One region of the Methylobacterium sp. 1973 genome, then DNA from elsewhere that is predicted to be linked to it. Evidence: riboswitches for the same ligand, from Rfam matches in the RefSeq annotation. Region 1 holds a riboswitch; the other holds the start of a gene.
The links. A riboswitch is a leader RNA that binds a small molecule or an ion and turns the genes downstream of it on or off. The one in region 1 is predicted to bind thiamine pyrophosphate.

Region 1 (3,204 bases):
TTCCGCCCTTGAGCTTCGGGGTGAGGTGATGGAGGCTGGAGCGAGCGCGATGCGGAATCGGGCGCTCACAGAGCGGGCAGACCGGCTCGGGCCGGCCCTGCGCACCCGGTGCGTCCGGATCCTCGGCGCTCCAGCGCTGCGAGCGCCGTCCGACCACGCGCCCCCCGCTCCTATCCTTGCTGATCGGCCGGCTGCGGGCAGGTCGGACCGACACGCTCTCTGAACATCGCCTCGGCCTCTCGGTCCCGCCCCCCCAGGATGGACGTGTGGTCGCCCGGGATCACGGCGATCCGCGCCCGCGGGCCGGCTGCTGCGGCGAGGCCTTGCGCCAACTTGAGCGGCACCACCGTGTCGTCACGTCCCTGCACGATCAGAACCGGCGCAGTTCCGCCACGGATGCGCGTGTCCGAGCGGTATGTGTCGCGCAGGAGCCAGATGGGGACTAGCGGGACATGCAGCCGCACGGTGTGGATCATCGAGTCGAACGGGGCCTCCAGGTAAAGCCCGATCGTCGGCACCCGTTCGGCGACTGCGACCGCAACGGCCGCCCCCAGCGAATGGCCGTGCAGCAGGATCGGCGCATCGGGCGCCTGTGCCCGCGCGGCGTTCACGGCCGCCAGGCCGTCGCGGATCAGGCCGTCTTCGCTGGGGCTGCCGGTCGAGCCGGGATAGCCGCGATAGGCCACGGTCAGCAGACCCCAGCCGCGCGCCCGCCACGGCTCCGCGGCGAAGCGCTCCGCGTGCGGTTCCGGGCGGGATCCATTGCCGTGGAAACTGACGATGACGCCGCAGCCCGGCCGCGGCGGCCGCCACAGTCCGTGCAGGGTCTCGCCATCCGAGGTCGCGACCGTGATCGTCGCGACCCCGGGCGGCACCGGCCAGGGTGTCGGCGCGCTGAAGGCGCCCGGATAGAGGAAGCGGCGCTGTCCGAGGGCGAGCGCGGCGCAGGCCAACCCGCAGAGCAGGAGCACGGCGAGCAGGAGGCCGGCGAGGAGACGCATGCGATGCGGGGGAGGCCGTGGGGTTGAGAAGCGGATGCGTTCGATCGAACGGTTTTCGGGATGTGTTTTCTAGGGCGCCCGGTCAGCATTGACAAAGCCGTCCGCGCGCCTGAGTCTGGAACCGTTCCGAGGGGAGCCCCGCAGGGGGCTGAGATTGGGCACGCTGCCCTGACCCTTGAACCTGATCCGGCTCATACCGGCGGAGGGACGGGAACCTGCGGTCGCATGTCGCGCGGCCCCATCTCATCTCGGCCATCGCGTGGACCGGACTGCTCCAGCACGAGGAGAGGCCCACGATGAACGCACCCGTTCTCCCCAAGGATGTGAAAGGCAGCCCGGAGACCGTGACCACGGGTCCGGTGACCGGATCGCGCAAGGCCTATGCGAGCCCGGCCGGACGGCCGGACATCCGCGTCCCCTACCGCGAGATCGTCCTCTCCGATCCGAAGGAGGAACCGGTGCGGGTCTACGACCCGTCGGGCCCCTACACCGAGACCGACGCGCGGATCGACCTCAATGCCGGCCTCCCCGGCGTGCGCGAGCCCTGGATCGCGGCTCGCGGCTACGCGGCCGTCGCCCCGCGGGCGGTGAAGCCCGAGGATAACGGCTTCGCGGGCGACAAGCTCGTGGCCCCCTGCCCCGCCGAGCGGACCATCCGCAAGGCGGCCCCGGGCCAGAGGGTGACCCAGTACGAGTTCGCCCGCGCGGGGATCATCACCGAGGAGATGATCTACGTCGCCCATCGCGAGAACGTCTGCCGCGAGAAGATGCTCGCGGGCGCCGAGGCCGCACTCGCCGACGGCCAGAGCTTCGGGGCCTCGGTCCCGCCCTTCATCACCCCCGAATTCGTGCGCGACGAGATCGCCCGCGGCCGGGCGATCATCCCGGCCAACATCAACCACACCGAGCTGGAGCCGATGGCGATCGGCCGGAACTTCTTGGTCAAGATCAACGCCAATATCGGCAACTCGGCCGTGACCTCCTCGGCCGCCGACGAGGTCGAGAAGCTCGTCTGGTCGATCCGCTGGGGCGCCGACACGGTCATGGACCTGTCCACCGGCCGCAACATCCACAACATCCGCTCGTGGATCATCCGGAATAGCCCGGTCCCGATCGGCACGGTGCCGATCTATCAGGCGCTGGAGAAGGTCGGCGGCGACCCGCTCAAGCTCGACTGGGAGGTCTTCAAGGACACGCTGATCGAGCAGGCCGAGCAGGGCATCGACTACTTCACCATCCATGCCGGGGTGCGTCTCGCCCACGTGCCGCTGACCGCCCGGCGCGTCACCGGCATCGTCTCCCGCGGTGGCTCGATCATGGCGCGCTGGTGCCTGGCCGGACACCGCGAATCGTTCCTCTACGAGCGGTTCGACGAGATCTGCGACATCATGCGGGCCTACGACGTGTCGTTCTCGCTGGGCGACGGCCTGCGCCCGGGCTCGATCGCCGACGCCAACGACGCCGCCCAGTTCGGCGAGCTGGAGACGCTGGGCGAGCTGACGAAGGTCGCCTGGGACAAGGGCTGCCAGGTGATGATCGAGGGCCCCGGCCACGTGCCGATGCACAAGATCAAGGTCAACATGGAGAAGCAGCTGAAGGAGTGCGGCGAGGCGCCGTTCTACACCCTCGGGCCGCTGACCACCGACATCGCCCCCGGCTACGACCATATCACCTCGGGCATCGGCGCCGCGATGATCGGCTGGTTCGGCACCGCGATGCTCTGCTACGTCACCCCGAAGGAGCATCTCGGCCTGCCCGACCGGGACGACGTGAAGACCGGCGTGATCACCTACAAGATCGCTGCCCACGCCGCCGACCTCGCCAAGGGCCACCCGGCCGCGCAGCTGCGCGACGACGCGCTCAGCCGCGCCCGGTTCGACTTCCGCTGGGAGGACCAGTTCAACCTGGGCCTCGATCCCGATACGGCCCGCCGCTACCACGACGAGACCCTGCCGAAGGACGCCCACAAGGTCGCGCATTTCTGCTCGATGTGCGGGCCGAAATTCTGCTCGATGAAGATCACCCAGGATCTGCGCGCCGAGGTGCTGGCGATGGAGGAAGCCGGCGAAGTCGTGGGCGCGTCGCCCGCGATGTCCAAGGCCGAGGCCGAAGCCGGCATGCGGGCCAAGTCGGAGGAGTTCCTGGCCGAGGGCGGCAAGCTCTACGTCGACGCCGCCGAGTGAGGCCAAGGCACGCCCGGTCC
Region 2 (3,204 bases), on a different contig from region 1:
GAAGGACCGGTGTCTCGGAGACGCCGGGGCAGCTGAGAAATTCGTGCAGGACGCCCCGGTAGCGCCAGTTTTCCCGGCATCTGACCAACTGGGTGCGCCAGTATCGCGTCTGCTCGTCGATGATCTCGAACCGATAGCCGGGCGCATGCAACTTCGGCATCGTGAAGTCGGCCGGGATGACCAGCTCATCATCCGCATCGATGATCAGAGCGTACTGCGCGTGACGCCGCGCGAGTTTCAGGGCCTCGTTCCGATTGAAGGCAAAATCGACCCAGGGGCGCTCGACCAGGGCCCCCGGTATGTCCGCGAGCGCGGCACGGACAATATCCTGTGTTCCATCCGTCGATCCAGTGTCAACGATGATCCAATGATCGATGATCGGACGAACAGAGTCGATGCACCGACGGATCACGTGGGCTTCGTTCTTCACGATCATCGATAAGCAGATCGTGGATTCGCGATTCTTCATCCTGAAGCCGCCCCGTCATGCACTCACGCCTCGAACGCGCAGTCATCACGGCTACTAGCACCACATCAGCGCATTGACAAAACGACCGATTGCTCCATGACAATTCTGATTGATCGGCGTATTTGCAGCTTTATCGGGGTCAAACTCAGAAATATTCAAACAAAATACACTAAGATCTATAAATTAACCGAGAAAGATTGAATTATTCAACCGGTCGGGGACCATCCATCATCGGGCCGTCCGTGGCCTGCGCACCGAATATTTTCCGCACAGGATCGGCCGCGTGATCGACCTGGTCCCGCAGCCGATCCCGGGGAGACGGGCCGCGCCAGCCGCCGTTGGCGCACCGCGACCCCAGAGATCGGCATGGGCGTTCGGGCGTTTCAGCCCCTCAAAGTCATCGTGCTGCCGGAGACGCCGAAATCGCGCAGGCGTCTGAGGAATGACATGCCCAGCAGGCTGGTGGACAGGAGCCCGCGCGGGATCACGACCGCATCGACGTCTCGCACCGTGATCGATCCGATCTGCACGATCGCGATCCGGATCGGCGCCACGCGAACCGTCCCGTTCGCGGTGTTCCAGACGCGCGTGAAGTCGGACGCAGCGACTTGGATCCCGATCCGCGCGGCATCCTCCTCGGAGAACGCGCAGGCGCTCGCCCCGGTATCCACCATCATCGGCAGTGAACGGCCGTCCAGCAGAGCGTTGACGAAGAAGTGGCCGTTGCGGCCAGCCTGGAGGGCCACACCGGCGGCGGCACGGTCTGCGAGATCCGGCTCCGGCGGCGGTGCGACGGCGAGCGCGACCGGCGCCGCCCGCATGCCGTCGCGCACCTTCAGGACGGCCGTGACGCCGAGAAAGCCGAGCATGCAGATCAACAGGATTGTGCGCACGCAAATTCGCCCGTGACGTGGAGTGCCGGCGCCCGGAGGAGGTCCGGGATCCCGGCGATCAGATCCCAGACGCGTGAAGGGATGGTGCGCGCCGCCTATCGCGACCGCTGTCCGCGCGCCGATTCCGGTCCGCTTGGTGTCTGGACTGTCACCGCGACCCGCGGATTGTCACGGGAATGATGCAGGGGCGGCGGCGCGGGGTTGACCGACACAAGCCGTGACGCCACATCTGCGTCTGTTCCAGGGAGATCCCCGGCAAGGGGCTGAGAAACCGCTGGCACGTCCCTCAGGACGTGCGGCGCGGAAATCCTTCGAACCTGATCCGGCTCATACCGGCGTAGGGATTGGACCGCGGCCGCCCGAAAGGCAGGCCACAGCTTCTGGCAGAAGCGCACGGCCCGCTCCCCGCGACGGCAATCCGCGGAGATGCCTGTGCCCTTCGACCGACCTGCCTCACCGATCGGCCGCCGCCGCAATCCCGAGAGCGTCGTCGCGCCCGCCGTCCTGCCGGCGCGGACCGACGTCGCCGTCATCGGCGGCGGGCTGATCGGTCTGTCGATCGCGTGGCGGCTCGCGCGGGCCGGCCGCACGGTGACCGTGCTGGAGCGGGAGACGATCGGCGCGGGCGCGAGCCTCGCGGCCACCGGCATGCTGGCTCCGGCCGCCGAGCACGAGCCCGGCTCGGACCCGCTTCTGCCGCTCGCCCTGGACTCGCTCCGGCTCTGGCCCGGCTTCCGCGACGCCCTTGAGGCCGAGTCCGGCCGAACCATCGACTATCGGGCCGACGGCACCCTGGTGCTGGCGGTCGGCCGCGACGAGGTCGAACGCCTGCGCTTCCGCTACGACCTGCAGCGCCGCTCGGGACTCGACGCCACCTGGCTGCCGGGCAGCGAGGTGCGGCGCCTGGAGCCCGGCCTGCGCCCCTCCGTCACCGCCGGGATCCACTGCCCGCTGGACCATCAGGTCGATCCCCGTCTGGTCATGGAGGCCCTCAACGAGGCTTGTCGCCGGGCCGGCGTGATCCTGGTGGAGCGGACCGCCGTCACCACCCTCGACTGGTCGGGCGGCCGCGTGACCGGGATCCGCGCCGCCGACCGCGTCGTCGCCGCGGAGACCGTCATCCTGGCCTCCGGCGCATGGAGCGGGGAGGGCGGTCTGCTCCCCGACGCGCTCGCCCTTCCGGTCCGCCCGCTGAAGGGCCAGTCCCTGGCGCTGCGCACCACCGCCCGCACCGGCACCCTCGCGCGGATGGTCTGGACCGAGCAGGTCCACATGGCGCCGAAAAGCGACGGCCAGCTCATCGTCGGCGCGACCGTGGAGGATTGCGGCTTCCGGCCCGGCGTCACCGCGGGCGGGCTCTACGCGCTGCTGGAGGGCGCCCGCCGGGTGCTGCCCGGTATCGAGGAGATGGAAGTCGAGGCCGTCTGGAGCGGCTACCGCCCGACCTCGGACGACGACGCGCCGATCCTCGACACCATCGCACCGGGCCTCGTCGCCGCCACGGGGCATCACCGCAACGGCTACCTGCTCGCCCCGGTCACCGCCGAGGCGATCGCCGCGCTGGTGTTGCACGGCGCGCTGCCCGAGGTCGCCCGTCCCTTCACCCGCCTGCGCTTCGGCCAGCCGGACGCGCTGAGGGCCTCGGCATGAAGCTCGTCGTCAACGGTGAGCCGCGCGACTGCGCGGCCGAGACGGTGGACGCGCTGTTCCGCCTCGAGGCCGCGGAGAGCGGCATCGAGAGCCCGCAGGGCGTCGCCATCGCGCTGAACGGCCGGGTGCTGCGCCGCCGCGACTGGGAGGAAACCCGGATCGCGGAGGGCGACCGCGTCGAGATCGTTCGCG

Region 2: it holds a riboswitch for thiamine pyrophosphate, as region 1 does, so the genes downstream of both, thiO (glycine oxidase ThiO) here and thiC (phosphomethylpyrimidine synthase ThiC) in region 1, are expected to answer to the same signal.

What each region holds. Positions count from the first base shown of each region.
Region 1 is NZ_JBEPLA010000010.1:157,388-160,591, forward strand. Features, by position in the region: gene ABIC70_RS19690 (HNH endonuclease family protein) at 1-157, opposite strand, end outside; gene ABIC70_RS19695 (alpha/beta hydrolase) at 171-1,001, opposite strand; TPP riboswitch at 1,121-1,226, shown strand; gene thiC (phosphomethylpyrimidine synthase ThiC) at 1,298-3,184, shown strand.
Region 2 is NZ_JBEPLA010000006.1:192,546-195,749, forward strand. Features, by position in the region: gene ABIC70_RS13955 (glycosyltransferase) at 1-436, opposite strand, end outside; gene ABIC70_RS13960 (TIGR02281 family clan AA aspartic protease) at 853-1,362, opposite strand; TPP riboswitch at 1,596-1,724, shown strand; gene thiO (glycine oxidase ThiO) at 1,789-3,012, shown strand; gene thiS (sulfur carrier protein ThiS) at 3,009-3,204, shown strand, end outside.